Regions from separate parts of the Pseudovibrio sp. Tun.PSC04-5.I4 genome, predicted to be linked through region 2. Evidence: riboswitches for the same ligand, from Rfam matches in the RefSeq annotation. Region 2 holds a riboswitch; the other holds the start of a gene.
The links. A riboswitch is a leader RNA that binds a small molecule or an ion and turns the genes downstream of it on or off. The one in region 2 is predicted to bind S-adenosylmethionine.
Positions count from the first base shown of each region.

Region 1: another riboswitch for S-adenosylmethionine. It lies ahead of BLS62_RS19960 (O-succinylhomoserine sulfhydrylase); the one in region 2 lies ahead of BLS62_RS06780 (hypothetical protein).

Region 1 covers NZ_FNLB01000006.1:3,147,976-3,163,430, reverse strand. Annotated here, with positions in the region: gene BLS62_RS20000 (class I SAM-dependent methyltransferase) at 1-469, opposite strand, end outside; gene gloB (hydroxyacylglutathione hydrolase) at 654-1,427, shown strand; gene BLS62_RS19990 (cupin domain-containing protein) at 1,427-1,870, shown strand; gene BLS62_RS19985 (argininosuccinate synthase) at 2,355-3,599, shown strand; gene BLS62_RS19980 (D-hexose-6-phosphate mutarotase) at 3,822-4,706, shown strand; gene BLS62_RS19970 (winged helix-turn-helix domain-containing protein) at 5,256-6,473, shown strand; gene BLS62_RS19965 (hypothetical protein) at 6,559-6,990, shown strand; gene BLS62_RS19960 (O-succinylhomoserine sulfhydrylase) at 7,061-8,251, opposite strand; SAM riboswitch at 8,320-8,397, opposite strand; gene BLS62_RS19955 (2'-deoxycytidine 5'-triphosphate deaminase) at 8,500-9,615, shown strand; gene BLS62_RS19950 (YigZ family protein) at 9,620-10,168, shown strand; gene BLS62_RS19945 (hypothetical protein) at 10,328-10,735, shown strand; gene BLS62_RS19940 (methyltransferase family protein) at 11,110-11,814, opposite strand; gene BLS62_RS19935 (HAD family hydrolase) at 11,927-12,541, opposite strand; gene BLS62_RS19930 (GlcG/HbpS family heme-binding protein) at 12,632-13,063, opposite strand; gene ggt (gamma-glutamyltransferase) at 13,233-14,774, shown strand; gene BLS62_RS19915 (hypothetical protein) at 15,210-15,455, shown strand, end outside.
Region 2 covers NZ_FNLB01000006.1:373,930-389,384, forward strand. Annotated here, with positions in the region: gene hisS (histidine--tRNA ligase) at 1-1,114, opposite strand, end outside; gene BLS62_RS06745 (glycosyltransferase) at 1,364-2,512, shown strand; gene BLS62_RS06750 (glycosyltransferase family 39 protein) at 2,535-4,040, shown strand; gene BLS62_RS06755 (ChbG/HpnK family deacetylase) at 4,122-4,919, shown strand; gene BLS62_RS06760 (Crp/Fnr family transcriptional regulator) at 5,143-5,832, shown strand; gene BLS62_RS06765 (group III truncated hemoglobin) at 5,916-6,353, shown strand; gene BLS62_RS06770 (acyl-CoA thioesterase) at 6,388-6,816, shown strand; gene BLS62_RS06775 (group III truncated hemoglobin) at 6,852-7,301, shown strand; gene BLS62_RS06780 (hypothetical protein) at 7,305-7,679, opposite strand; SAM-I-IV-variant riboswitch at 7,727-7,857, opposite strand; gene BLS62_RS06785 (PQQ-dependent sugar dehydrogenase) at 8,139-9,380, shown strand; gene msrA (peptide-methionine (S)-S-oxide reductase MsrA) at 9,431-10,060, opposite strand; gene BLS62_RS06795 (hypothetical protein) at 10,315-10,689, shown strand; gene BLS62_RS06800 (GNAT family N-acetyltransferase) at 10,761-11,228, opposite strand; gene BLS62_RS06805 (DUF4268 domain-containing protein) at 11,301-11,747, opposite strand; gene groL (chaperonin GroEL) at 11,846-13,495, opposite strand; gene groES (co-chaperone GroES) at 13,561-13,848, opposite strand; gene BLS62_RS06820 (hypothetical protein) at 14,213-14,788, opposite strand; gene BLS62_RS06825 (sigma-54-dependent transcriptional regulator) at 14,962-15,455, opposite strand, start outside.

The DNA of each region.
Region 1 (15,455 bases), 2.8 Mb from region 2:
GTGAATAGGGCCGACCGTATCCAAACGGCGAAACCTCAGACCGCGCCCATGCACCGCGCCTGTTCGGTACGATGACCATAACGCGCCCGCCGGGGGCCAAAACCCGATAAACTTCCTCCAACATTGCACCCGGTTCACCAGCCATTTCCAATGCATGCACCAGCAAAATTCGGTCAATGCAGGAATCTGGAAGCGGCAATTGTCCGGCTTCCATGAGAAATGCTTTGTTCGGGGTTTCCACCTCACGAGGCCATTTCACCACCCCTTGTGCAGCAGGCATACCGGCAAATACGCGATTGGTCTTCTTTAAGTAGGGCCGAAGATACGGCGCAGCATACCCAATGCCGAGCAAACTCTGCCCACGCATTTCCGGCCAGAGCATTTTTACGCGGCTCCCAACCAGCACTCGGAGCATACGCCCGAGCGGCAGATCGTAGAACTCTTTCAAATGAGTAACATCAAGATACAACTGGCTCTCCGCGTCTTGCCTTTAATTATCATGGGGTGCCTAAGGCTGCGACGCAACGCTTCTTCCAAATGATTTGCAATCATAAATCAACCACACCCAGAGTTTTGTCAATTTGCTGTTGAATTTACCAGCGTGTCCACCCATGATCCCCCTGTGATTTTGTTGCATGTCTGGGAGCGCGCTGATGATTGAAGTTGAAGTACGGCAGTTTAGTTGTCTGAAAGATAATTTCGGCGTTCTCATTCACCACCCTGAAAGCGGAAGCACTGTAGCAATAGATGTACCGGAAGCAGCGCCTTACCTTGAAGTCTTGAAGGAAACTGGCTGGAAACTCACCGACATTTTGATAACCCATCATCATTGGGATCACGTCGGCGGTCTTACTGAGCTTTCCGAAAAAACCGGCGCAAAGGTGACAGGCCCGGAAAGAGCCCGCCAGCACCTTACCGGCCTCAACAAATTTGTCGAAGACGGTGATGACATCCTCGTTGGTCCAATCGCTGTAAAGGCAATCGGCACTCCCGGTCACACATTGGATCATATCTCGTGGTGGTTCCAGGAAGCAGGTATAGCTCATACCGGAGATACGCTTTTCGCGTTGGGCTGTGGCCGAGTGTTTGAAGGTGATGCCGAAATGATGTGGGCATCCCTCAGCCACCTGGCAAACACCTTGCCACCAGAAACCACCATCTATTGCGGCCATGAGTACACATTGGCTAACGCCAAATTTGCACTCACTATCGATCCAAACAATCAGGCTCTTCAGGAGCGTACAAAACGCATTGAAGCTCTGAGAGAAGTAGGACGACCAACCCTGCCAACTTCAATGGCAGCTGAGCTATCTACCAACCCATTTTTGCGCGTTAGAGATGCTGAAATACAGAAAACCCTGAATATGGTCGACGCCGATCCAGCGGATATCTTTGCTGAAATCCGACGTCGCAAGGATATTTTCTGATGAAGTCAGATCAACTGACCGCCACGACTTCAGCTGAAGACATTATCACTGCGCTTAAAATGATAGAGCACCCCGAAGGGGGTTATTACGCCGAGACTTTTCGAGATACCGAAGGTCCTGTTGGACGTGGGTATTCAACTGCAATCTACTATCTTTTGAAGAAAGGCCAGAAATCTCATTGGCACAAAATTGATGCCATCGAGACGTGGCACTATTACGGTGGCGCACCTCTCCTCCTCTCCATCAGTTCAGAAGCAGAAGGCCGAACAGACCTCACTCTGGGCATGGACATTATGAAGGGCGAACGCCCGCAAGGAATCGTCCCACGTCAAGCTTGGCAGTCTGCTCAGAGCCTTGGCGAATGGACACTTGTGGGTTGCACGGTCGCTCCTGGTTTTCTGTTTGAAGGATTTGAGTTAGCTCCTGAAAACTGGGAACCATAAATCAAACTAACTGGATTCGACTCAGTTAACGTCCAGAACCTTGATCAAAAATCAAAACACCGGACACCATTAAAAATACACGCACTCACCTGAGGGAAACCTTCGTATATACAGTGGATGGTGCAGAGACCCTGAGAAAAACCGGCCAATTTCGGTCAATAACATCTATGTTCTCTCGTTTAAATTATTGAGAGATCATACAGTTTTGTTGAGGCTCAACGGCCCCTTTACTCGTACAACAACCCATCAAGCGACCCACTCAACCACTGATATCTCAATAATTTCAAATGCTTATCTGAAATACAAACCACCGTGTAAATTTTCCCGCTCCGACTAATATGACCAACGTATAAAGACTGAGTACTTCGACGCTTAAAATATTCGCATTCAATGACCAATAGCTACTTGCGTTGCTGGCTGCGCTCGGTAAATTGCGCCCCGTAGGCGCTATACGCGCCAGGACACACTATTTGGATATTAATCTATGGCCCAAGGCGACATCAAAAAGGTTGTGCTAGCCTATTCTGGCGGGCTCGACACCTCGATTATTCTCAAGTGGTTGCAGACCGAATACGGCTGCGAAGTTGTAACTTTTACCGCTGACTTAGGTCAGGGTGAAGAGTTGGAACCAGCCCGACGAAAAGCTGAACTGCTTGGCATTCGAGAAATCCACATTGATGATCTCCGAGAGGAATTCATTCGGGACTACGTGTTCCCAATGTTCCGGGCTAACGCAGTTTACGAAGGCGTTTACCTTCTCGGCACATCCATCGCACGCCCGCTCATTTCCAAGCGTCTCATCGAGATTGCAGAGGAAACTGGAGCTGATGCTGTTGCGCATGGGGCTACCGGCAAAGGCAACGATCAGGTTCGTTTCGAGCTGGCATGCTACGCCCTGAACCCAGACATCAAGGTGATCGCACCTTGGCGCGACTGGACGCTAAAATCCCGTACCGACCTGATCGAGTTTGCTGAACAGCACCAGATTCCGGTACCAAAGGACAAGCGCGGCGAAGCACCGTTCTCCGTAGATGCAAACATGCTGCATTCGTCTTCCGAAGGTAAAGTCCTGGAAGATCCGAATGAGGAAGCTCCGGAATACGTCTTCCAGCGGACCGTCAGCCCGATGGATGCACCTGACGAAGCAACTGAGATCGAAATTGGCTTTGAAAAAGGCGATGCATGCTCCATCAACGGCGTGCACATGTCTCCGGCAACTCTGTTTGCCAAGCTGAACGACTATGGTCGCGACAATGGCATTGGTCGCCTCGATCTGGTTGAAAACCGCTTCGTTGGCATGAAATCCCGCGGTATTTACGAGACCCCAGGCGGAACTATCCTCCTGACAGCACACCGCACGATGGAATCCATCACTCTGGACCGCGACGCCGCGCACCTCAAAGACGAGTTGATGCCTCGCTATGCAAAACTCATCTACAACGGTTTCTGGTTCTCTCCAGAACGTGAGATGCTGCAGGCAATGATCGATAAGTCTCAGGAACTTGTGGCAGGTACCGTTAAACTCAAGCTCTACAAAGGCAACGTGATCGTTGTTGGTCGTGCGTCTCCTTACTCTCTCTACTCAGAAGAGCTAGTGACCTTTGAAGATGACCACGGCGCCTACGACCAGAAAGACGCTGCTGGCTTCATCCGCCTCAATGCCCTGCGCTTGCGGACGCTAGCAAAGCGCAACAAAATGATCAAAGCAAACGAACTCACAAACGCCTAAAGGCCGGAGAGTTCTTAGCTTTGCTAACAATCACAAACCCGCGGTGGAAACACTGCGGGTTTTGTTATGGTGCATAATGCCGACTACTTAATACCCGCATCTATACTTGCTGCGCTACACCACCGCTGCCATACCAAGGAGTGTGTCACCAACCTTCACACCCCTTCAGCTGGGCGTTAAGTTGACGGCGTCCTCCTTACAAGGCCACGGATAGGCAGCATAATGTCAAGCACATCCACCATACAAACCACCAGCGTTAACGGCGTCTCCTTTGTCCAGCTCAAGTCAGGAGAGACTCGAGAAGCTATCCTCATCGAAAACGCGCACTCCAAGACGATGATTGCTCTAAACGGTGCTCATGTCATGTCATTCATTCCAAAAGGCAAGCCAGACTTGCTATGGATGTCACCCAAAAGCGAGCTTACTGCAGGTACCCCTATCCGCGGCGGTATACCACTTTGTTTGCCATGGTTTGGCCCCGGCATAGCTGAAAACCAGCCGATGCATGGTTTTGCGCGCGTCGTAGATTGGGCTGTTGCAAGCGTAAAGCAGACCGAAGATGGCGCAACAAAAATAGTGCTGGTCTTAGCCGATAGCCCAAAAAGTCACGAGGTTTGGCCGGTAGCCTTTGCGAGCCAACTGGAAATCACGGCTGGCACACAGCTGACGATGAAACTGTCATTCCAGAATAAAAGTAATAACACCCAGCGCCTAGAGTTTGCATTCCATACTTACTTCAATATTGGCGATACCAACAAAGTCAGCATTGAAGGTTTAGAGGGTTGCCACGGTATCGACCGCATGAACGACGACAGCTTGATAAATGTAGAAGGCCCCCTTGAGTTGGAAGGGGCCACAACTCGTTTCTTTTCTGGCATTCCAGAGCACCTCTTCCTCAACAGCCCAATGGGACAGATCTCAATCTCAGGTGACCAGAAATCCTGCATGGTCTGGAATCCCGGAGAAGCCGCGGCAAAGGTCGCTGACATTGGTGCAGGGGCAGAGGCTAATTTTGTCTGCGTTGAACGTGTAGATGCAATGGATACTGCAATTACGCTCAAGCCATCAGCAACTTACACAGCAAGTATGGCCATCGGTTGGAGCTGAACTATCCGACATTCTCAACAAGCCCGCGGTAGAAACACTGCGGGTTTTGATTGCCTAAGCCGCCGTTACTTCTTTTGAAGCAACGGTTCTACTTTCCCTAGAAACATTTAGTGCATAAAATTTTCATTCTCCGCCCCAGCATAAACATCCCTTTGCTTCAAAAAACGCCTCGCCCAATTCAACAGGAAGAAACTCAGCCGTGAACCAATTTGCGACTTCTTTTTGAACCCTTGTGTCAGTCATACAAAATGCACCATTTAGAAATCAAATACTTCAGATCGTGCCACCTGCTAAATTCTCTCCCAAAAGAACTCCAGAAAACCTCCTCTCCTAAATAGCAATTACATCAGGTCGCCTGTGCAGTCAGACGAGGGAGATTCCCGTCAGAGGCAAAGTTCATAAGTAAAGCAGCTTCTCCCCTCACGACCTTAGAGCACAGAACATAAAAAGAACAAACCCACACTTTTCTTGGTATAATTGCTTGCGGAGTGACGTCCCCTCTCCTAGCCTCTAGGCATAATTTGAACATCCACCTGAGGTTTAGCATCTATGGACGCGCAGACATTCCTGAAACTCGATAACAGCTCTGCGCGCCGCTTATTCTTGCATAAGCACGCCCTTTTGGAGGCACCAACGGGTTCCTCAAAAGGCGAGGATCTCCTCAACCTGATCAAGCGCATTGGCTTTGTGCAGGTGGATAGCATCAACACAGTGGAACGGGCGCACCACATGATCCTGTGGTCTCGCCGTCAAAGTTATCGCCCCAAACATCTTGCTCAACTGCTGGAGAATGATCGCAGTTTGTTTGAACATTGGACGCACGACGCGTCCATAATCCCAACGGAATTTTTCCCTCATTGGCATTACCGCTTCAAACAAAGTTCGGAAAGCTTGCATACCAGATGGAAAGTTTGGCACAGCCCTGACTATCAAGCCAAGCTAAACAATATTCTGAAGCACATTGAAGAGAATGGCCCTGCAGGCACCTCAGACGTAGGTAAGGATGAAAAGCGCAGTAAAGGTGGATGGTGGGAGTGGAATCCATCAAAAACCGCTCTGGAATACCTCTGGCGGACGGGTAAAATCTCAGTCTCACATCGGCAGAACTTCCAAAAACTCTATGATCTCACGGAGCGCGTTATTCCCAACCCGCATCGCGATACGAAACTAGCACCAGAAGAAACCATCGATTGGGCTTGCAATTCAGCACTGGATCGCTTGGGCTTCGCAACACCTAATGAAATTGCAGCCTATTGGGATAAAATCAGCCTTGCAGATGCGCGGAGTTGGTGTGAGCAGGCATTTAAGCGTGATGAGATCATCAAGGTTGAGATTGAAGCAGCCAAGGGCACCAAACCAAAACTCTGTTTTGCTCGCCCTCATATCGAAGATGAGCTCTCCGCTTTAGACGATCCAATCCAGCGGGTTCGCGTGCTCAGTCCGTTTGATCCTGCCCTGCGCGACCGTAAACGCGCTGAATTTCTGTTTGATTTCAATTATCGCATCGAGATTTTCGTGCCTGAAGCCAAGCGACAATATGGCTATTACGTCTTCCCAGTTATGGAAGGGGACAAATTAATCGGGCGTATTGATATGAAACGCGAAAAAGCAAGCAACGCACTAGTCGTGAAAGGCTTTTGGCCAGAACCGGGCATTCAGTTGGGCAAAGGCCGCATTAAACGCATCACATCAGAACTTGAGCGTGCAACCCTCCTTGCGGGATGTGAAAATTTGCAAATACTGCACTCCTCAGGCCTAGAAAACTAAGCATCGCAATTACTGGTTGACCTATGTTAACTTAGCGTCATTGATCTTTTAACCTTATTTTCTTAGCAACTGAGGCAAATCTAAAATGATGGCCATTCCGCTCACGCTCTTTCCGCTTCTGGTTTACAATGCTGTAGCCTTTCGCTGGTTTGATGGGCTGGAACCTGTTTTGGATCAAGGATACAATGTCACCCCTTGGGCTGCTGTCATCTACAGCATCCCTCTTCCATCCGGCCTGGTCGTTCCACTGGATGTAGCAACAATCCTGCTTGGCGCATCATTGGTGCTGCTATTTGTTGAGATCATCAAAGCGACACGAACCTCTGCAATCTCTCTGGTCGATCACAGTTTATCCCTCATCATCCTTGTTGCTTACATCATCGAATTTCTATCGGTGCAGGAAGCTGCGACGCCGCTCTTCTTCCTTCTGCTGACCATCACGTTTTTGGATGTTATCGCCGGGTTTATCGTAACCATCTCAGGCGCACGCCGCGATCTGGCTGTTGGCGCAGGCTAATAAGCCACCCAACAAAAAGGGCACCATACAAGGCGCCCTTCCTAAACACATATTATGCAAGCAGGCAGCTTTAAGCTTTTAAGCTATCCAGCGCTCGTGAAACGTCTTCCAGCAGATCTTCAGGATCTTCCAGGCCGATAGACAGACGCAGTGTCTTGTCTGTGATGCCAAGCTCAACGCGAGCATCTTCGGCCACGCTCTGGTGCGTGGTGGTTGCCGGATGCGTAATCAGACTCTTCGCATCTCCAAGGTTGTTGGAAAGGCTAACAATATCCAGCGCATTGGAGAACTTGAACGCAGCCTCTTTGCCGCCCGCAAGATCAAACGCCAGCATAGTAGACCCACCCTGCATCTGCTTCTTCACAATATCAGCCTGCGGATGATCATCACGGCCCGGATAAACCAAACGGGACACTGCAGAATGATCTGCAAGGAAATTTGCAAGTTTGCCAGCTGTTGAAGTTTGACGTTCAACACGCAGAGAAAGCGTTTCCAAACCCTTGAGCAGAACCCATGCATTAAACGGGCTCATAGCCGGGCCTGTGTGCTTGAACGGGTCATGGAACTCTTCCACAATCCACTTTTCGTCAGAAAGCACGACACCACCCAGACAACGTCCCTGCCCATCAATGTGCTTAGTCGCAGAATAGATCACCACATCCGCACCCAAAGCCAGTGGGCTCTGCCAGATTGGCGTCGCAAACACGTTGTCTACTATAAGGCGTCCACCAGCTTCGTGAATAATATCTGCCACAGCAGCAATATCGATCACTTCAAGCGTCGGGTTGGTCGGGCTTTCAACGAAGGCCGCTCTCGTGTTTGGACGAATAGCTGCTTTCCATTGTTCAATATCAGTACCGTCAATCAGCGTGGATTCCACACCATAGCGTGGCAGCAATTTTTCGATGATGTATCGACAGGAACCGAACAGCGCTTTCGGCGCAATCACATGGTCGCCAGCCTTGACGCAGGCCATGATCGCAGAATTAACAGCCGCCATACCAGAAGCAGTACCGCGTGCAGCTTCCGCCCCTTCAAGAAGGCACATTCGCTCTTCAAACATCCCTACAGTCGGGTTTGCATACCGGGAATAGATGTACCCCGGATTATCGCCCAAAAAGCGCGCTTCCGCAGCCTCTGAGCTGTCGTAAACATACCCTTGCGTAAGGAAAAGAGCTTCGGATGTTTCACCAAAGCTGGAGCGTGTAGTGCCCCCATGAACAAGCCGTGTTGCAGGCTTCCAGTTCTTTGCGTCTGTCATCGCTCATTCCTGCCAGAAGAGGCTTACAGTGTGCCCCTTCAATAAAATACCCCGGCGCGAGCCGAGGTCTATACAAGAACCCGACCCTTTAGCTAGTTGTTTTACGTGGCTGCAAGCCGGTCGACCAAAACACCACGGAATATGCAGCATTTTTATCTCGAAAATACAGTAGGGTCAATCAATCAGCATAGGTTGCAGGCTTGGCGTTCGATCAAACTTACGTTAATCAGTAGCAAGACGAACTGAGTATGAGTGGGACAAGACCAACAATGACGGGCATTCTTCCGGCAAAAGCGATTAAAGCCATGTTTGCGCAAGGCGTAATTCGCGCTGACAATGCGCCTGATGAAGATCAGATCCAGCCTGCCAGCCTTGACCTGCGTTTAGGCGCAAAAGCATGGCGTGTACGCGCTTCTTTCCTACCCGGCCCAAATTCCAAGCTGGAAGATAAGCTGGAAAAAATTATCCTGCACGAGATCGATCTTTCTAAGAGCGCTGTGCTGGAAACCAACTGCGTTTATATCGTCCGCCTTCAGGAATCCCTAGCTCTTCCTGCCGAATTATCCGCAACAGCAAACCCAAAAAGCTCCACGGGCCGGATTGACGTGTTCACCCGCGTCATCACCGATCAAGGCCGCGCCTTTGACCGTGTAGAAGCTGGGTATACTGGGCCACTTTATGCCGAAATCTCCCCAAAAACCTTCCCAGTGTTGGTGCGCGAAGGCTCTCGCCTTTCGCAAATCCGGTTCCGCGATGGTGAAGTCATCATCAATGACAAAGACCTCAAAGCCATACATGAGGAGCACACGCTGGTCTCCGGCGGCATGGATGAAGACGCCATCAACAACGGCGTTCAGGTTTCTATCGATCTGAAAGGCAGCCTCATCGGTTACCGCGCCAAGCGCCACACAGGTATGATTGACGTTGACCGCAAAGACGCACACGACCCTGCTGATTTCTGGGAACCACTCCACAATCGCGGTGATGCAACGCTCATTTTAGATCCAAACGAGTTCTATATCCTTGTCTCTCAGGAAGCTATTCACGTTCCTCCGCAATATGCAGCAGAAATGGTTCCGTTTGACCCTTTGGTTGGTGAGTTCCGCGTGCACTACGCAGGCTTCTTTGATCCCGGTTTTGGTCATTCCAGCGTAGGCGGAGCAGGCTCTCGAGCAGTACTGGAAGTGCGCTCTCACAACGTGCCGTTCATCGTTGAACACGGCCAGACCGTTGGTCGTCTTGTTTATGAGCACATGGAAGAAGTTCCAGATACGCTCTATGGCGAAGGGATCGGCTCCAACTATCAGGGCCAGACGCTCAAGCTGTCCAAACATTTCAAATCCACTGAGCCAATGGGAGCATGACCCCATGCCCTTGTTCACCGTCGAACGCGAATACTTCGCCTCACTAGAGGAAAAGAAATCCCGCTTTCTAGCCTTTCTGGTGCCCCATGTTGATTTCGCGTCGACACTGGCAGACCTTCGCGATGAACACAAAAAGGCAAACCACCACGTCACCGCTTTCAGACGTATGCTTCCCGAGGGGCGCATAGATGAAGGCGGCAAAGATGATGGCGAACCGTCTGGCACATCCGGTATGCCAACGCTCAAAACACTCATTGGCGCCAATCTAGTGGATGTCGGCGTTATCATCGTGCGTTACTTTGGCGGAACAAAACTCGGTACTGGCGGCCTAGCTCGTGCTTATTCAGGCGCTGCTAATCTCGTAATTCGAGAAGCAGACCTTGTGCCATGGCTACGCCTAAAAACCCGCAGTGTCTCGGCTAGCTTCTCCAGCAGTGCCGAACTGGAACGCCAGATCATTCTGCTACAGCTGGAAGTCATAGAACGCACCTTCACAGAGGATGGCGTCACCCTCCTTGTCACTGGCCCGGAAGATCAGATCGACAAACTGTAACCTATTGAAATAACTAGCATTCCCATCACTAAATATTTCATATCTATATCGAAATATTTAAAATCCTAATAAATACTTAATGTTTGGCACGCGCCTTGCGACTTGAATGTCAGGAAACTGGCAATCGTCTCATTTTGAGACAGTCGGGGGAGTAAAGTTATGCGTGTCACCCGCACTGGAAAAACGATAAACACCAATGTAGGCGCCAACAATCGCAACCGCGATAGTGTTGATCCGCGCCGGGCCAACAATCGCGATCACAGAGAAGCCCCTGTCTCAAACAAAGACAACTATGGCGCGCCCGGCAAACAACTCGCTACTCAAGATGACATTCAGACAACTACACAACCTAGCTCTGCAAACCTGCACCTGGATCCGCAGCGCAAAATCGTCATCTTCCGCAGCAACTCAGCCTTCGTCGCGCACCTCATTGCCGTCAAAGAAAACGCTGCCCACCTGAGAACCCATCGCCGGGTAGAACCAGAAGACGGCATCAACAGCTACATCGCAACCGCCCGCGCCCCCCGCCAAATCGGCGAAGGCCGCATCATCCAGTATCATGTTTGAAACCACGTCATACGAGCTTCACGTACGCGCAATAGGTTCCCAATCGTCCCCAAATGGCGACGTCCTCAAGTCACCTAGAAAATCTTCGTGCTTTTGTTTCAGATCCCATTTTTCGATAACCTGTCATCACACAAGAGCCCTACCCCAGCGGTGACAATGAAGGCTACCGGGCCGTGTTTTCCCCTCCCACCTCATAGCCTGGATTTGAATCCCATTGAGATGGCCCTTGCAAAACTAATGAATTGATCCGTAGAGCTGACGCACACTCAGTGAGCTGCGGCAGGCGGTAGGCCACGTCTGCGATCTCTTTAACGAGGAGGATGCTACAACTTCTTCAAGGCAGCAGCATGGGAACCCGATTAACGCAACATGCTCTAGTAGATCCAGGGAAAGATGCGGTGGCGGACCTGTTTCCGGTAGCCTTTGTAACCGGGTAACTTGGTGGAGAGGGTTTGCTCTTCCTCTACCATGCGCGGCCAAAACCCTAAGAGCACCAATGGGATTGCCAGAATTGCGAAGAGGTTGGAGCCGAGGATGAGCGACAGCCCTGCGAAGCACATCATCAAGCCAAGATACATGGGATGCCTGATGAAGGCATATGGCCCGGTATCGACAACGTATTGATGTTGGTCTTCCTGCACCTGAACGGTTGGTGTGGCAAAAGGGTTTACGCTGATGGTCCAGACAACAAGAGCAACACCGCATAAGAAGAGAAACAAACCGCGGAGTACGGACGTGAATGCTCCTGTATGTGGTGTCATGTGCCATGCTTTTGCATCCAGCGCCGTCCCAGCAAAATAGAGAAAGACGCAGATAACCAAAAATACGGTTGCCCAAATGTCTTGCTCATCAACTTTTTTGGGGAAGGTGGTTCGTTCTTTTAGCAATCTTGGGTTTACGCGGGCCAGCCAAAGCCCAATGCCGATTTGTGCAATATAAACAAGCGTTATCGCAAACCATCCGCGTGGCCAATCCACTGAATGCCCTGCTATGGCAACAGGAGGAATGACAGCTAACGCCATGAAAGCTGTGAGGATTGCTGAACTGATGATAAGGCGCAGATACAGCTGACACTCCATCTTTTCTTTGGTGAGATGAAGAGATTAAGGAGATAAAGAGCTTAGGTGTTGAGCTCTCTAACAAGTTGCTGAATGGTCTGTTAGCGCTGCGCCTACAATTTATTGCAGTCGCTTAATTTAATAGCCCTAATGTGCGGACATAGCTGGCAAAAGCAGGTTCGGATGTGAATTGATAAGCCGTTAAACCCGCTTCGCGTGCGCCCTCCACATTATCAAGTCGGTCATCGATAAAGAGGGTCTCTTCTGGCTTGAAACCATATCTTTTACAGAGAATGAGGTAGATGTTTGGATCTGGCTTGCGTGTGCCGAATTCAGCAGATGCATGACCACGATCCCCGAATATTGGCTCTAGCGCTGGAGCGACCTCGTACAGAGCATCCTTCAACATCATGCCGTTGTTAGTGAGCAGCGCGACCTCATGGTCCTGTTTGATTGCTTCCACGTGTGCCAGCATGTCTGGCCATTCAGTCATCATATCCCGGCGGATATCGACCCACGTTTCACGTGAAATAGGATGCTCCAACAAACGCTGGTATTGGGCCAGATATTCTTCGGGAGTGTTGGGTGTACCCTTTTCGGCAGCATCTTCTTCGGGACCAGCGAACACAATCCTGTCGATGTCACCTGCCGGCCGGCCTGTCATTTTGGCAAGAGCAGTGAGGCGTTTGGGGTGGTCGTAATCGTAAAGGACATTGTCCATATCAAAAATAACAAAACGAATAATCATTGAGCGCGGCCTAAAATACAGAAATGAAGTAAGGCCTCCACGATAACTGCTGAAATAGCTTCACTCCAGCAGTTACCGTAGTTTTTTCGATTATCCTGCGTCTGGCTTGAAACCAGCAGCTTCAATACCAGCAATTGCTGCGGCTTCATCATTCTCGGAGCTGTCGCCTGTGATACCAACTGCACCCAGAATATCCCCGGTTGCATTGCGGACCAGAACTCCGCCTGGAACCGGAACGATGCCACCACCTGCAACACCATTCAGCGCTTGGATGAAGTGTGGGCGAGTCTGTGCATTTTCATTGAGCCAGCGGGACCCTGCCCCAACAGCGACCGCGCCAAAAGCTTTGCCCATTGCAATTTGTGGGCGGAGAATGGAAGAGCCATCTTGACGTTCGAGAGCAACGAGATGTCCACCTGCATCCAGAACAGCGACGGTTAAAGGCTTGAGTCCCAGCTCTACGCCTTTCGTCTGGGCTGATGAAATGATCTTGCGGGCGTGGTCAAGATTGAATTGCGTCATAAGTATTTCCTGATAGTTTTGCTGAATCGCCTTGTCTTATCAGAGGTTGATGATGAGGAGTATTCTTCGTTTGGGGACCGTGAATGCTTTGCCAAATAATAAAGAGGGATTTTCCGTGTTTAGAGATTTTCAAAGCCCAGGGCGTTCGCCTGTATTTGCACCGTCAGCTATGGCTGCTACGTCCCATCCATTAGCAACGCACGCTGCATTAGAAATTTTGCGCGATGGCGGAACCGCTGCGGATGCTGCTGTGGCTGCAATTGCCGTGCATAGTGTTGTTGAACCGCATATGACCGGCATTGGCGGTGATTGCTTCACCATTGTTGCACAGCCGGATGGGTCGCTTTCCGGCATGAACTCATCAGGCCGAGCTGCGAAAGTGGTCAGTGCTGAAAAGTTGATTGAAGACGGTTTGCAGGATGTAACGCCGGATTCCATTCATGCTGTAACCGTTCCGGGTGCGATCCGAGGTTGGGAAAAGCTGCTGCGTGACCATGGGCGGATGTCGTTCGCAGATGTGTTGAAGCGTGCCATTGGGTATGCGCGGAATGGGTTTGCCGTTACCCCGCGTACAGCGTTTGATTGGCAGAGGCATGTTGATTTTTTGAAGCGAGATGAAGGCGCTAGCCAGTACTACCTCAAGAATGGTCGCGCGCCTTTGCAAGGTGAAGTGATGCGCTTGCCTGCTTTGGCGGAGACATTGGAAGCCGTTGCTTCTGGTGGCGCAAAAGCATTTTACGAGGGCGCTATAGCGGAAGAAATCGCCGCTGTTGTGCAGGCAAAGGGCGGATATCTCTCAGCGGATGATCTGGCCGCTCATGAGGCTATCGATCTTGCCCCAATCACCACAGACTATCAGGGTGTTACTGTTGCCGAATTGCCGCCGAATGGGCAGGGCATTGTTGCCTTGGTGATGCTTGAGCTGATGAAGCGATTTGATTTCAAAGGTATGGACCCGGTTGGTGCTGAGCGTTTCCACCTTGAGATGGAAATTGCGAAACTGGCTTATTCTGGTCGTGACCGTTTCCTTGCTGACCCTGACCACATGCAATTTTCTCCTACTGACCTGCTTGCTGGTGATCATATCGACCGGTTGGCTGCATTGATCAGCCCTAAGGCTGTGCTGCCTCGCCAAGCCGAGGGAATTTTGTCACCTAAGTCTGACACCACATATCTGACGGTGGTCGATGATCGCGGCATGGCGGTGTCTCTCATCAACTCAATCTATCATGGTTTCGGGTCCGGAATAGCCACGCCAAAATCTGGCGTTTTGCTGCAAAACCGGGGGGCGTGCTTTACGCTGGAAGCTGGGCATCCAAACCAAATTGCTGGCGGAAAGCGGCCTATGCACACGATTATTCCGGCTATGGCGATGAAGGACAACAAGCCGTACATGACCTTTGGCGTGATGGGCGGCGGATACCAACCTTGCGGCCATGCACATGTGCTCTCCAACCATCTGGATTTCGGTATGGATGTGCAGCAGATGATTGATTGTCCGCGTGTGTTTATGGATGAGAAGTCTTTGGCCCTTCAGGCAGAAACATCTGTTCCTGCAAGCACGATTGAAGGCCTTAAAGCACTGGGGCATGAGGTTGAGCAACCCAGCGAGCCAATTGGCGGATCTCAGGCGATCTTGTTTGATCGTACAAATGGTGGTCTTGTTGGCGGTTCTGATCCCCGCAAAGATGGCTGCGCATTGGGCTATTAAGCCTTCGTCTGCATTGGAGTGAAGAGAAGCCGATCTGGAAACAGGTCGGCTTTTGTATTTTGACAGTTGCCGGAGGAATTGCGTTGGTTTGCTATGCGGTATGCTGGTTGAGATGTTGGAGTGAGCGGCTCTGGTTCCTGGGTCTCCGCGTTGTTTCGCCCGGGATGACATCTGAGCGGGTCAAGTTGCATTGCTCAACACCGCTGCTGTCATCCCGGCCTTCGAGCTGGGACCTAGAGCCAAGAGCTTAGGCCTCTCCCTATCTACCCAAGGCCACGGGAACAAATAGGCCGCATAATCTTATCCCCGCCCTCAAAAGCTACCTTACTCTTGTGGATGTGCCCACGAACACGGGCCTTTGACGGGCCGTCCGTCAGGGAGTCGTGGGCCGGATGGGGCTGTTGAGTGGAGGTAACGTATCTTCTCGGTGGTTCGGTGAAGTACACTTCGAGCAAGACCGCGTTGCTCGGGATACATGGGACCGGCCTCGAACTGGCGTTCAGCGGTGGCAGGTATGACTGCCTTGGTGGTCAACTGTCATTGACGTCTTCAGAGGGAGAGTTGGTGCTTCACAAAAAGTGTCTGGGTAAGGCGTGTCAGCTGATGCCGAAGACTCACTACCTACCAAATGCGCAGGCACCGCCTGCACGCCTTGCCACACCCGTTCCCGGGTTTCCCAAC
Region 2 (15,455 bases):
TGCCCAGTGTGGTGAGTGCCGCCATCAGACGGGAAACACCAACGGAAAAGCCGGTAGAAGGCACAGGCTGGCTCATGAAGCGAGAAACGAGGCCATCGTAACGACCACCACCACCAACAGAACCGAAGCGAACAGGGCGACCTTTTTCGTCTTTAACTTCAAAGGTCAGCTCAGCTTCATAAACCGGGCCAGTGTAGTATTCCAAGCCGCGCACAACGGAAGGGTCAATGAGAACACGGCCATCCGTGTAGCTTGCTGCATCAAACAGCTTGCCCATGGTCGCCAGCTCTTCAACGCCTTCAGAACCGGTTGCGCTTTCAGCAACCAAAGCGCGAAGGTTTTCAATGGTCTGGTCTGTGGTATCTGCACCAGCTTCAACAAAGGCAAGAACCTTCTCGGCTTCCGCGTCACCAAGGCCAGCACCCTTTGTAAAGTCGCCAGAAACATCTTTACGGCCTTCGCCGAGCAGCAGCTTCACGCCTTCTACGCCGAGGCGATCCAGCTTATCTACAGCGCGCAAAACGGTCAGGCGGGTATCAGCGTGTTCGTCACCGGCAAGCCCGATCACTTCCATCACACCATCAAGCACCTTACGGTTGTTCACTCGAATGATGTAATCACCGCGAGAAATACCGAGGCGTTCCATAGTATCGGACGCCATCATGCAGATTTCAGCATCCGCAGAAACGGAAGGTGCGCCAATGGTATCGGCATCAAACTGCATGAACTGGCGGAAACGGCCCGGTCCAGGTTTTTCGTTGCGGAACACGTAGCCAGCGCGGTAACTGCGGTAAGGCTTTGGCAGGCTTTCGTAATTTTCGGCCACATGACGGGCGAGGGGCGCGGTTAGGTCATACCGCAGGCTCATCCATTGCTCGTCATCGTCCTGAAGAGAAAACACGCCAGCGTTCGGACGGTCCTGATCCGGCAAAAACTTGCCAAGAGCATCAGTGTACTCGAACATTGGAGTTTCCACGGGATCAAAGCCGTAAAGCTCATAGGTCTGCTTGATAACGGAGATCATTTTCTCCATAGCCAGCAGTTCAGCTGGAGCGCGATCTACAAAACCGCGCGGTAAACGAGCTTTGAGCTTGGCACTTTTCTTTTTTGCCATGAGGCCGTTACATCCATGAAAGTGTAATGAGGTTGCGAGAACTTCCCCCAAGTATATCCGAGGAGAAGCGCACTGTTGCCAATCTCCTAGCCCATTGAGCAGGGGAGGGCAAGGCGCGAAGCCGCTGCAATCGGGCGCAAATTTCCCAATCAATACTTGCAATAGTATCAAGAGCGGCTAAGGTCGCGCGAAAAATTGAAGGATCTTTCCCTTTAGCTCCTAAAGGAAGGTCTGAACACTGGAGAAACCATGGTGTTAAACACCAAGAATGATGTGCCCGAAAACCGCAATTCAGATGATCGCCAGACCGGACCCGCTGAGCTGAGCATTGTGTTGCCTACTTATAACGAAAGCAAAAACGTCCCAATTGTTGTTGAGCTGCTGGATAAAGCGCTCGCAGGCGTTGCTTGGGAAGTGATTGTTGTTGATGACAATTCTCCAGATGGCACATCACAGGTTACCGCAGAAATTGCACAGCGCGACCCACGCGTCCGCATCATCCAGCGTATAGGCCGCCGCGGTCTGTCCGGCGCATGTATTGAAGGGATGCTGGCCTCCAGCTCCAAATACGTCGCCGTTATGGATGCCGATCTGCAACACGATGAAAGCCTGCTCCCGAAGATGCTGGCAGCTCTGCGCTCACAAGACTACGACATCTGCGTTGCTTCCCGCCATGTGGAAGGCGGGGATGTGGGCACCGGCCTGTCTTCTATTCGCGCTTGGGGCTCCAACCTTGCAAACAATCTGGCGCGTAACTTCCTGAAGGTTGAACTCTCCGATCCGATGAGCGGCTTCTTCATGCTTCGCCGTGATAAGTTCGTGGATCTTGCGCCGCACTTGTCCTCGCAGGGCTTCAAAATTATGCTCGACATTGTTGCCAGCGCAAAAGGCGCGTTGCGGATCAAGGAACTGCCGTTTGTGTTCCGCGAACGCCAGCACGGTGAAAGCAAGCTCGATACTTTGGTAACAATGGATTACCTCGGCCTGCTCGTCTCCAAACTCTTTAATGACGTGATTTCAATCCGCTTCATGATGTATTCCATGGTTGGCGGCACCGGTGTTGTCGTTCACCTCATCGCATTGAAATTGCTGCTCGTTCTCTTTGGTATGAGCTTCGGCATTGCGCAGTTGATTGCAACCTTCGTCGCCATGTCCTCCAACTTCTTCCTCAACAACCGCCTCACGTACCGGGACCGCCGTTTAGCCGGTGCAGCCTGGATTAAAGGTCTGCTCACATTCTATGTGATTTGTAGCTTTGGTGTTCTGGCAAATGTTGGTGTGGCAGAGTTGATTTACACCAGTAAACCAATCTGGTGGTTTGCCGGTGCAGCCGGTGCGATCATGGGAGCCGTGTGGAACTATGTAATCTCCAACACGCTCACATGGCGCAAAGGCTGATTACCCTGAGGATTGTGAGCAGATGCAGGAAACAACCTCCGCAAAGCCGTTGAGCTTCTGGCTCCGGCCAACCAATTTGATCCTGATTGTTGCCGTGCTGTCTCTGGCACGTCTGGCGACAGGCATGAATTCAGATCTGGTTGAGGATGAAGCCTATTACCGCCTGTGGGGGCTCTATCCTGCACTCGGATATTACGATCATCCACCAATGGTCGCCTACTGGATCTGGCTAGGTCAGGCGTTGTTTGGCGATACTGCGCTCGGTGTTCGCTTTATAAGTATTCTGTCAGCCGCAATAGGGTCTGCTGTTCTGTGGCGAACTGCAAAAGTGCTGTTTGATGACCATGTTGCAGGCTGGACAGTTCTCTTTTTCAACGCAAGCCTACTCATAGGTGTTGGCTCATTACTGGCAACGCCAGATGCCCCCTCGGTCTTCTTCTGGGGGCTGGCACTTTGGGCCATGGCAGAGCTCACCGCTTCAAAGAACGCCAACTGGTGGATTGCTGTTGGCATTTTTGCAGGACTTGGGCTTCTCTCCAAATACTCCGTACTGTTCCTTGGCATAGGCATTGTCTTATGGCTGCTCTGGGTGCCGGAAAACCGTCGCTATCTGCTCTCATGGCAGTTGTGGCTTGGTGGGGCACTCGCCATCGCGATCTTCTCGCCCGTGCTTTATTGGAATGCGCAGCACGAGTGGATCTCGTTTGTAAAACAGTTTGGTCGCTCTGTTCCCGATGGCTATTCCGTCAAATACATTGGTGAGTTTATTGGTTCTGTTGCTGGTCTGCTCAACCCGCTGGTCTTTATAATCGCACTGGTTGGAGCATGGCGCATCCTCCGTCGCGTGGTAAAGCAGGACAGCGCTGCAAGCCTGTTGGTTTTGACCGTTCTGCCGTTCTTGGTCTATCTGTTCTTCCACTCGCTGCATTCTCGTGTGCAGGGCAATTGGCCCGCGCCCATGTATCCAACTCTGGCACTGTTTGCCGGCATAGCCGCAGCTTATCCGCCGGTGAATGTTGGGCGCTGGTTCAAAGCACTCGCTCCATCAGCAGTGGTGCTGGGAGTTGTGATCGCAGGTCTTGTTTATGTCCACGCACTCACGCCGTTGAACACATCACTGGGCCGCAAAGACCCCACACACCAGATGCGCGGATGGCAAACGATCGGCACTGAACTTGCTGAGCTGGCTAAAGCCAACAATGTCGACTGGATCGCCACAACCAGCTATGGTTTGACCGGCCAAATGGCAAATGCGCTGAAAAATACGGGACTCAAAGTCTATGCGATTCCCGAGCGTATGCGATATGCAATGATTCCCGAGGCACTTCAGACCCCAAAAACCAGCAATATGCTGTATGTGACGGAAGAAAGAAGAGATCGGTCCGATAGGCTCAAAAACATGTTCGATGATGTGGTGTTGATCGAGACTATCCCCCGAGAATCTAAGGGTGTATTCGGAAATACTACCATCGAAAATATACGGATATACAAGCTCTCTGGGGTGAAGTTGCCCCTGAAATCCTACTGAGAGGGTCGAGATTTCGTTGCGTTAAATTTCCAAGCTTTGTTAAATATGCTCCTGAACCTTTGGGATTGGGAGTTCCGCGCGATGAAGCGCATCCTCTTAACAAGTCTGGAATTTGGGCAAAGCTACGGCGTTGATAGGGCGATCTGTGATTTAATCATCGCTGGACGCCTCTCTGCTGTCGGTTGCGTTGTAACTGGTGAGATGTGGTCGCGGGAGTTTTATCAACTCCGCGATGTGGTCGCATGGGCTGAACATGAGACCATGGTCGGCCTGACTGTTACCCTCACAAAGCCAGCAGGTCCCCTAACGGATTTCGGCCATACCGTCTTTGGTGATCTATTCCCGAGCTCATTGTGGTACTCGATCCGCAGCCCGATGAAGATGTTACCCGAAGAAGCCATTGCAGCTGAAATCGCCGCACAGGTGGATTTGTTTGAAGAGGTTTATGCCCGCCCACCAGCCTTTATTGCAATACAAGGGAATCTGGCCAAACACCCCGCAGTCAGTGCAGCACTGATCACCGTTCTGACCATGATGAAGGGACGAGAGCCCGCACTTGTCCTCCCGACGGGTGCAAATCGTATCGGCAATTCAATAGCTAAGCGTGCGGCCAAAGATGGGTTGGAAACCATATACTGCGGTCCCGATTTGCCATTAGCTGATGAGGAAACCGATCTGCGAGATTTTTTCTGGCATGGCATCAACGAAGCTAGAGATCAGGCGATGGTCCTGTGTCGCCCATCCTATCCCGAACAAGAGCACCAGCTAACGCTGAGGAAGAACATACGGCAGATCTCCTCACGAGAAAATCAGCTTAAATTCCTGATAAGCGAGGAATTTCCGTTTCTTTTGATGGAAAAAGATATCTTCTTGTTCTAAGAACGATCTCTTCCTGCGGTAACGTGAAGAGATCGTTCTATTGAATATGTCATAAATGTTGGGGTATTTATGAACGTCTCTAATTTGCCGAAAAATGGCGATAAGCTCTGTGACTCTTGTCACAAAAAAGCCGCAAGATAGACCTAGTTAAAATCATCAATTATATTGATGTAGTTTCAACTACAAAATGTGGAACTACGGCTCGTCAGGACCTCGTGATAAGATGACAAAGTTCAAAGAACTCCTTCAAAATAGCTTCTCACTTGCAGGCTTGGCGGAAGAACATGCGCATGGGCTCTCTGAAATCGCGCAGCCTATGTCTTTGAAGTCCGGGGCAGTTTTGTTTAAGGCTGGAGATCCTGGCAATGGCTGTTATGCTATTATCGAAGGCAACATGAAGGTCTCCGTAGTCTCATTGGATGGCAGTGAACAGCTCCTTGCCGTTTTGGCGCAAGGAACGCTAGTGGGTGAAATTGCTTTGCTGGATGGCAGTGAACGGTCCGCAACCGTGACCGCTTTGAAGCCAAGTAAGCTTGCATTTATCTCCAAAGCTGCATTTTATCGCTATGCCGATGAAAATCCTGCAATTTACCGACACATGCTTTCCATCGTAGCGACTCGCCTGCGCAGATCCAACGATGCTTTGGCGGCTCGCTCTTTCTTGCCGCTCAACGGCCGTGTCGCGCAAACACTGCTTCAATTATCAGAAACCTTTGGCAAGAAGGTCGATAGCCACAAAATTCTTGTTCACTACAAAATCTCTCAGGCCGAAATTGCCAATATGGCGGGTGGCGCACGCGAAAACGTCAGTCGTGTGTTGAATGTATGGAAGCGAGAAGGTGTTATCAGCAGGCTCTCTGGTTATTACTGCCTTGAAAAGCCAGAGGTGCTACGAGCTGCCGCAGAGCTTTAAGGTGGGTTCTTGAGGTAAAGTGACCTTAAGGAAAAATAAAGGGCCTAGGCCTTGTCATTGGCAAGGCCTTTGAAAATACCACAATGACATATCAACATTTTGACATTCGCCCGCTGAGCGAATGTACTCCGGTTCATCCCGAACTCACCCACACTCAGGTGCGTGCGCTTGTCACAAGCCATGTAGATAAGCTGCGCAAAAATAAGCGTCTTGCTGGTGTTTATCTCAGCAATTTGAGATGTGATTGGGAAGATTATGAAGCACAGGCAATGCGCTTCTGGTGCTCAGCGCTTTTGAAGGATCAGAGTTACTCTGGCCGCCCGCTTGGCAAATATCGGAGTGCCGCTGCTCAGGTCTGCAGTGATGATATTGCCAGCTGGTTGAATTTGTTCGAGAATGCAGTTGAAGAATGCATTGCAGACGCAGCCCAGGCTGACACGAAGAAGAGTGCAGCTCAAGTTGTTGATTGCTTCCACATGGCGATGAATATTACTGGAGCTGATGGCACACGTCATGCATAGCATTTCTGGTAATGTTTGGACGGAGCTTAAAACAATGACTGACGCAAGAGACAACGCTGAAAACGTGCAGCCAGTAGGTGAGCTAACCACGCGCACAATGGCTATGCCAGCGGATACGAATGCATCTGGCGATATCTTTGGTGGATGGGTTGTCTCTCAAATGGATATAGCAGCCGGTATTGCTGCCAGCCAATGCACTATGGAACGTGTCGTCACTGTCGCAATTGACGGCATGACTTTTATCCGCCCAGTGAAGGTTGGAGACGTCATGTGCGTGTATGCGCATGTCCTGCGGGTAGGAAGAACGTCCGTCACCCTTGCGATCGAAGCATGGGCGCTGCGCCACCGCTTCGGCAGTCGTGAAAAGGTGACAAACGCACAGTTTACGTTTGTTGCAGTCGGTGATGATGGTAAGCCAATCGAAATATCATCGGAACAACGCGCCAAATTTACGACCTCGTAGTCGCGTAACTGCAAATTGGAATTGGGAAACAAGCCGTGTCACTAGAAATCCCCGTTGTATCAGCGCGTGAACGGACACCGCTTGACCCTTCCATTACGCCTGCTCAAATCAATCTGCTCGTAGAAAGTTTTTACGGTAAAGTCCGGGCACATGAAACACTTGGGCCGATCTTTCTGAAAGAGATGGGTGACGACTGGGGCCCGCATCTGAATAAGATGAAGCACTTCTGGGCGTCTGTTTTGCTAAAAACAGGCACCTATAAGGGAAAACCGGTTCCAGCACATGCCAGAATTGAAGGCGTATCGACCGAAAACTTCCATGAATGGATGGACTTGTTTGAGGACGAGGTCTACGCGATCTTTTCCAAAGAAGCAGCTCCACAATTGTTGGCCACAGCACAGCGCATCGCACAAAGCCTTTGGCTTGCAATGGTCGCAGATCCTTTTGCCACGCCACCAAAAAAGTTTGGCAGCCAAGCAGCCTGAGGTCTAGCGAAACTGTTTGGAGCGAAGAGCGGTTTGTTTAAAGTGCAATCGTAGTGCTTCAAGTTCTCTCGGGCGTCTGCGCACCGTATCTGCAAATAGACGCTCGTCAACAACCGTATGGCAACCGTTGGCCCATAATCGCAGCAAAGTCGCAAACCGGTCTGTGCGCTCTTCTGAGCTGAGGGGAGTGTTGTCTTGGCGTGTTGAGTGAGAGCATAAACGACTACGCAATCCCTTTTCGAGGATCAGGCAATCCAAAAGGTATGTTGCCGTAAACTCATCAGCAAGATGAGACACAGCTTCTCTCAGTGATTGTGGTACGCACTCAGACACATAGGACTGCCATGCAGACTGTGGCTGACTAGTAAGATCAAACATTAAATCCTCCATCGGTTTCCCGAGGAGAACTGGCGCAAAATCCATTGAAACTACCGCTTGGTTGTTGCGAACGATGACGACCTAGTCCTCTATTCGAAACCACATCCCTAATGGCGGAGACCACCTTGCCCGGTTTGGCAGGTTGGCGAGGGCGCCAGCCCTTCTCTTGATGATGCTAGGGATTTGGCACGAAAATAAGGCAATTGCAAGTGTGCGACTGTCCTTTGTTCTTTCTCCACACTTTCAAAATTCCGTTATGTCTTACCCTAACACCACATAACGTAGGTTCCGCTAAGTGAATACCTTCAATTTTCACGTTTCGATAAACTGAATTATTGTCAAATCTAAGTATTCTCCCTCCTCGTCAAAACAGCGCATAGTGTTGGTCTAATTGCACGGCTTAGGTCATTTATTGCACCTAACTATTCACCAAATCAGGAAACCCAAGGAGACGCGAGAATGTGCAGTAAAATAACCATCAGCTACGGAATCGTGGCGACATGCACATACGCTTTCCTGATGTCCTCAACACAGGCTGCTGTATCCACTAAGATAATAGACGAGGTTAAGACGGAGTTTGTGAGCCAGACAAAGGCTGACCAGAAAACCCTCTCTGACAATGTGGATGTTGTTGTAATGCCGAGAGGCTTTCATATTGAGCCCTATGCTGTAGTGCCAGATGCACGCCATATGGCCGTTGCTCCCGATGGCAAAACCGTTTTTGTTGGAACGACGACTGATCGGGTCTGGGTGGTTGAGCAGGATGAAAACGCACCGATAGCCGCGGAAGTCAGGCAGTTTGCTGCCAACCAGTCTTTTATCATCCCAAATGGCGTGTGCTTCACAGAGGATGGTGCTCTGGTTTTGGCGGAACAAAACCGGGTGTTGAAGTTCCCCAATGCATTAAAAGCCAAAGATGAAGCGAAGCCGGACGTTCAGATTCTCATCGGTCAGGGAATGCTCATTCCCAAAGCAGAAGAAAGTTACTCCCACTCTGCGCGGGTCTGTGATCAGGGGCCTGATGGCCGGATCTACATCTCTCTCGGCCAGCCTTACAACGTCCCACCTGAGATGAAGCTGAAACTATACGACAGTCTCGGCATCGGCGGTATTATCTCAATCACTGGGGATGGAATGGATCGTCAGGTCTACGCGACTGGTATTCGCAACTCCGTAGGCATGGAATTCCATCCCAACTCCAGCAATTTGTGGTTCACTGACAATCAGGTGGATGGCATGGGAGATGACATTCCGCCGGAGGAGCTGAACAAGGGCGTGGAGCCGGGCAAAAACTATGGTTTCCCGTGGTACGGAGGTGGAACAGTTCGCACGCCGCATTACATCAATGAACCAATCCCGAGCGGAGTTGTTAACCCCGAAGTGGAACTGGATGCCCACGCCGCCAGTTTGGGAATGACCTTCTATCAGGGCAATATGTTCCCTGAAGAGTACAAAGGCGGCATCTTCATCGCCCAACACGGCTCTTGGAACCGCTCAGATCCTATCGGCGCACGAGTGGTGTTCGTGCCGGTGAATGACAAAGAGGAAGCTGGCGTCCCCACAATCGTTGCAACGGGGTGGATTGATGCTGAAGGGGACTATCTTGGTCGTCCGGTTGATGTGGTGGAACTTGGAGATGGATCGCTTTTGATCTCTGATGATTCAACAGGCGGTATCTACCGCATGTACTACGAGGACTAAAAAGCAGGCCAAGAACGTCCTTGACCTGCTCACATTAAGAGTATCGCTGATTAATGGCTGCCGGGAATACCTTTGTAGGCATTCTCTCCCCAAACCTTCTTCACGCGTTGATCGCGACCACATTGGTAGCGGTAGTATTTGTAACGGATCGGGTTCTTCTCGTAATAGTTCTGGTGATAGTCTTCTGAATCATAAAAAGCAGAGGCTGTACGGATCGGCGTCACAAGAGGTGCTTTGATCTCACCTGATTTACTAAGCGCCTTCTTGGAGGCTTTTGCTTTTTTCAGCTGTTCTGCACTGGTTGCAAATACAGTGGTCTGATAGCTCTCGCCGCGATCACAAAACTGACCGCCTGCATCTGTTGGATCAACAGAATGCCAAAATGCAGTCAAAAGCTCTTCGTATGATACTTTCGCAGGGTTAAACTCAACTTCCAAAGCTTCCAGATGACCTGTGCCGCCAGCAGAAACCTGCTTGTAGGTCGGGTTGGCACTGCGACCACCTGTGTAACCAGAGGTCGTTTCCAGTACGCCGTCAATCTTGTCGAAATCAGACTCAATGCACCAGAAACAACCGCCTGCAAATATGGCCGTTTCTGTTTTGGCCGCTTGGGCAGGCTGTGTCACAGCAAAAAGCAGAGGCAGCAGAGCAAAGGCTTTAGCAGCGTTTTGTGCAAACATCTCAGATCCTTAAATCAGGTTGTGCATTGGAATTTCTTAAAACTTATCAGAACAGCCATACTTATTTGAAATGAAGTTACATCAACATTTCGTCACTGGAGTTTTGCTTTGGGCGCGGAGGTCTCTAGAGATCACAAAATACTGCCCCTCAATGGTCTGATATAAATACGTTCAATATCCAACAGATAAGGGATCAGTTATTCCTCTTAGATCGAATATGCTAAGATCTGATTTTCTATATTTTGAGGAATTTTATGCGATATTTCAGCGCCTTTTTCTTTTCCCTGAGTGTTTTGATTGTCCTGCCAGCAGCTGCCGATAATTTTGAACTAGCCCATCAGGCCATGTGCGAGAAGATGAAAGTCTGTGCGGTTGAAACGATGAAGCGCGAGAACGGGGATAGCCCGATTAACGGTGCAATTCGCGTGATGCTGGCTCAGCAACTTGATCAGGCTTGTGTGGCTATGAAAGCAGATTTCAATGAGGCACGCAGTGTTGCAGGGGGGCTGGAAAAAGCCGCCGCCTGTATGAATTCGCTCTCAGCCAAAACATGCGTTGCGCTCAACAACATGGAGGATGACCCAAACACAAAGGAATGCACCGAGTTTCAACAACTCTCCGTGCAGTAAAGCGGCTCCGAAAAGTGGATATGGTATCCGGATAGGATTGCGTTCGAAGTCAAAGGGCTTGTGCAGAATGCCTAAAGCACATTTGCCATATTCCAGCCGGTAACGACGAAACCAACTTTCTCATAAACGCGGATGGCAGCCTGGTTGTTGGGTTCAACGCGCAAACCAATGCGCGTCAGGCCTTCAGCCTTCAGCGTGGCTTTCAAAATTTCAAGTGCTTGTGAAGCATAGCCCATGCCGCGGTGTTCCGAGTAGACAAGAAAATCCATAATGAAGATGGAGTTCTCATCATTTCGCGCGTACCAGAGATGCCCGACAGCGGCCTCTCCCTTATCTGACTGCTTCATAATGCTCAGCATCTTGTTTTGGTCCGTACTCACTCCATCAGGAAACGCATTAACGACACCGTCCGTTGCCTTCTTCAAAGCGGCCTGCTCGTCCATTCGGTGATTGGTCATGAGATCAACAACGTACTCTGAAATTGCGGTGTGCTTGAAATCAGCAAAATGCGATGGATCGTAGGTTTGAAGGCGGATCATTGAATGTTCTTTCGATGAACTGGAAGCTTAGAACAAATAAGAGCGCCCCGATGGGCGCTGCTATTGGTCTTATTATTCTGGAATTATGGAGAGGCGCGGGTGGAGCGCTTTGTAAAAGTTTTCAAACCAGGTGACATACCATTGTGCCAGGTCTGCAGTTGTCGTGCTGATGCCCAGATCGACATCTTTTTTCCATAAAACGATGCAGCAATACTTGGCATTTTCTACAGGATCCCAATCCAGGGATGCACCGATCTCACCTTCTATCTGTTCTTTTTCGCGCAGTAGGTGCTCAAAATATTTTTCACCGCGTTCGTTGCGCAGGCTAACCATAACCTTCGCGCAGTTTTCTTGCTCCACATAATGAAGGCTAAGATACGCGCTGGGTACGCCAAATTTGACGTCGTAATAACTTCCGGAAGGAATATTGTTTCTCAATTTCAGCGGAAGTTTGGTCTCGGTCAGTTGTTTTCTTACTTCCTGCCAAAGATCGTGTTGTTTAGTTTCTAAATCATTCATGATTCACTGATCTCCATCTCAAGTTATATATGCATATACATGACAAAAAGGGCGCCTCAAAGGGCGCCCTGATCTGTTTAAGCGTTGGAAAGCTTGGCTTAGAAGCCCATGCCGCCCATACCGCCCATTCCGCCGTCCATAGGAGGCATTGCAGGGCCGTCAGATTTTGGCATTTCAGCAACCATTGCTTCGGTTGTGATCAGCAGGCCAGCTACAGATGCAGCGTCCTGAAGGGCAGTACGAACAACCTTAGTTGGATCGATGATGCCAGCTTCAATCATGTTGACGTATTCTTCGGTCTGCGCGTTGAAGCCGAAAGTTTCGTCAGCAATGTTGTCCTGGATCTTGCCAACAACGATAGAACCTTCAACGCCGGAGTTTTCAGCGATCTGGCGAAGTGGGGATTCAAGAGCGCGAAGAACGATCTTGATACCAGCTTCAATATCAACGTTGTCAGAAGAAATCTTCGCAACAGCAGCTTTTGCACGAAGCAGAGCACAACCACCACCTGGTACGATACCTTCTTCAACAGCAGCGCGTGTTGCGTTCAGGGCATCGTCGATGCGGTCTTTTTTCTCTTTAACTTCAACTTCAGTAGCACCACCAACGCGGATAACTGCAACACCACCGGCAAGCTTAGCAAGACGTTCCTGCAGCTTTTCACGGTCGTAGTCAGAAGTAGTTTCTTCGATCTGAGCTTTGATCTGAGCAACGCGTGCTTCGATGTCAGCTTTAACGCCAGAACCGTCAACAATAGTGGTGTTCTCTTTAGAGATGTTCACCTTGTCAGCAGTGCCGAGCATTTCGATAGTAACGTTTTCCAGCTTGATGCCGAGGTCTTCAGAAACCACAGTACCACCAGTCAGGATAGCGATGTCTTCAAGCATTGCTTTACGACGGTCACCGAAACCAGGAGCCTTAACAGCAGCAATTTTTAGGCCGCCGCGCAGTTTGTTAACAACCAGAGTTGCCAGTGCTTCACCTTCAACGTCTTCTGCAATGATGAGCAGCGGACGGGAAGACTGAACAGCGCTTTCAAGGATAGGCAGAAGTGGCTGTAGGTTGGTCAGCTTTTTCTCGTGAAGGAGAATAAGTGGCTTTTCCAGATCAGCAACCATCTTTTCAGCGTTGGTTACGAAGTAAGGAGACAGGTAGCCGCGGTCGAACTGCATGCCTTCAACAACTTCAAGCTCAGTCTCAAGGGACTTAGCTTCTTCAACGGTGATAACGCCTTCGTTGCCAACGCGCTGCATTGCTTCAGCAATATCCTGGCCGATCTGAGCGTCGCCGTTAGCAGAGATTGTGCCAACCTGTGCAACTTCGTCGGTAGAAGAGATAGACTTAGAACGAGCAGTCAGATCTGCAACAGCAGCTGCAGTTGCCATGTCAACGCCACGCTTCAGGTCCATTGGGTTCATGCCAGCGGCAACGAACTTTGCACCTTCTTTAACGATAGCCTGCGCCAGAACAGTCGCAGTTGTTGTACCGTCACCAGCGATGTCGTTGGTTTTGGAAGCAACTTCACGCACCATCTGTGCGCCCATGTTTTCAAACTTGTCTTCAAGTTCGATTTCTTTTGCAACAGAAACGCCATCTTTAGTGATGCGTGGTGCGCCAAAAGCTTTGTCTAAAATAACATTACGGCCTTTAGGGCCCAATGTTACTTTTACAGCGTTTGCAAGGATGTCTACGCCGCGGATCATTTTGTCGCGGGCATCAGAACCGAATTTGACTTCTTTAGCAGCCATGGTTTTGTCTCACTTAAATTCTTGAAAAACAGAAGGGATCGTAGGGTCTCAACAATGGCTTGGAATTAAGCCAGGATACCCATGATGTCGGATTCCTTCATGATCAGCAGCTCTTCGCCGTCGATCTTAACTTCAGTACCGGACCATTTGCCGAACAGAACGCGGTCACCAGCTTTAACGTCGATAGCGATGAGCTCACCATTGTCTTTGCGTGCGCCAGTGCCAACAGCGATAACTTCGCCTTCCTGTGGCTTTTCTTTTGCAGTGTCAGGAATGATGATGCCACCAGCTGTTTTTGCTTCAGACTCAATGCGGCGAACGACAACGCGGTCGTGTAGTGGACGAAACTTCATAATTGCTTTTTTCCTATCATGCGCGAGCGCCCCTTGTAGGCAGCGCCCGGACGCGAAGGTTAGTGGGTGATGCTCTAAGCTTCACAGTCTTAGCACTCCCAAAGGCAGAGTGCTAACAACCGACTTTTGATGTAGGTTCCCCCATTGTTGTAGTCAAGGAGAGCCCGGCAAAAAAATAGCTCAGAACCATATAATTCTGCGATTACTGCAAAAAATTGGGGGTAATCCGGGAGAGAGTTTGGTTTTACAAGACCAAAGAACTAGGCGGTGAGGAAGGCCGGTGAGGACCGGAATCAGAACAAAATAAAAGCTGGCTCTCCAAAAAAGCCAGCTTCATGAATGCGATATCTAGCTGAAGAACTACTTAGTTCTGCAGCGGTGTAGCTTTCATTAAAAACGGAAGTTCAAAACTTCCTGATTTTTCAGAGTTTTCATCGTTAAACCGAACTTTTAACACGTACTCACCAGCCTGAAGGCCTTGCAGGTTGAAGCTCAGGGAACTCTGGTATTCACGAATCCGACTGAAGCTTTCGGAGTGTAGTTCTGCAAAATCATCCTGTGAAGCGAGAACCTGGCCCGTCGTATTGCGCAACTCAAAGTCAACGCTCAGATCAATCATGAATTGACCATTTTGCTCCTGATAGGCGTAACCAAGAGGTTCAGCATATACAATCAGAGGATCGCCGCTCTGGAATTCAGCAGATACCAGTGGAGTGTAAGAGCCGTACCCTTTGGCCGGAAGGGCGATGAACTTTGCTGATGTGAAAACAAGGCTTTGCTGTTTCCAAGCTGTATTATATGCGCTTTGGGCGGTGACAAAGTTAGGTGTCAGTTGAGCCGTTTCAGCGGCAATCGCAGCACTTCCCAACAAAGTGCCAACGACTACGGTACAGGCAGCGGCACTTATGCATGCCGCCATCCCTCTTTTATTGAATGGCATTTTTAGTCCCCTAGAGCCGTCGGTATAGGTACCGTGGCACTCACCAATTTGTTGGCGGTGGTATAGCCCTTAAATTTTGGGGAGACAATACTGCGTCATTTCGTGAAGCTGCTTAGGGGAGGTTCACGGCCATGTTCCTGATGCAATGGTTAAGAATTTGCCGAAGCACTCCGTTAGAGGCTCGCACGATCTGCCCAGGATTGGCGCTTTCTGTAGATCGTCGAGGGGCTGATTTCCAGCGCAGCAGCAGCAAGCGCAATATTGCCATCAAAAGTTTCAAGTGTCGTCTCAATGATCTGCTTTTCCTGAAACCACAAAGGCTCGATAGAACGGCCTGACGAGAACGCATATTCAGTCGCGCTGATGGAAATGTCAGATTGGATGGAAGCCGGATTGGATTGGAGGAGAGGGGAGAGCATACTCTCAGTAACCTCAACGCCTTCATTCATGACGACCAGTTGGCGTACGACATTCTCTAGTTCGCGAACATTGCCCGGCCAGCTATGTTGCAGCAACAAGGCCTCTGAACCTGTTGAAAATCGCTGAAAACCGCGCTTTTCTTCTCCCGCATATTTTCGAAGGAAGGTCAGTGCGAGTGTCGGGATATCTTCTCGGCGCTCGCGCAGAGCTGGAAGCCGGATTGGCAAGACGTGAAGGCGATAGAATA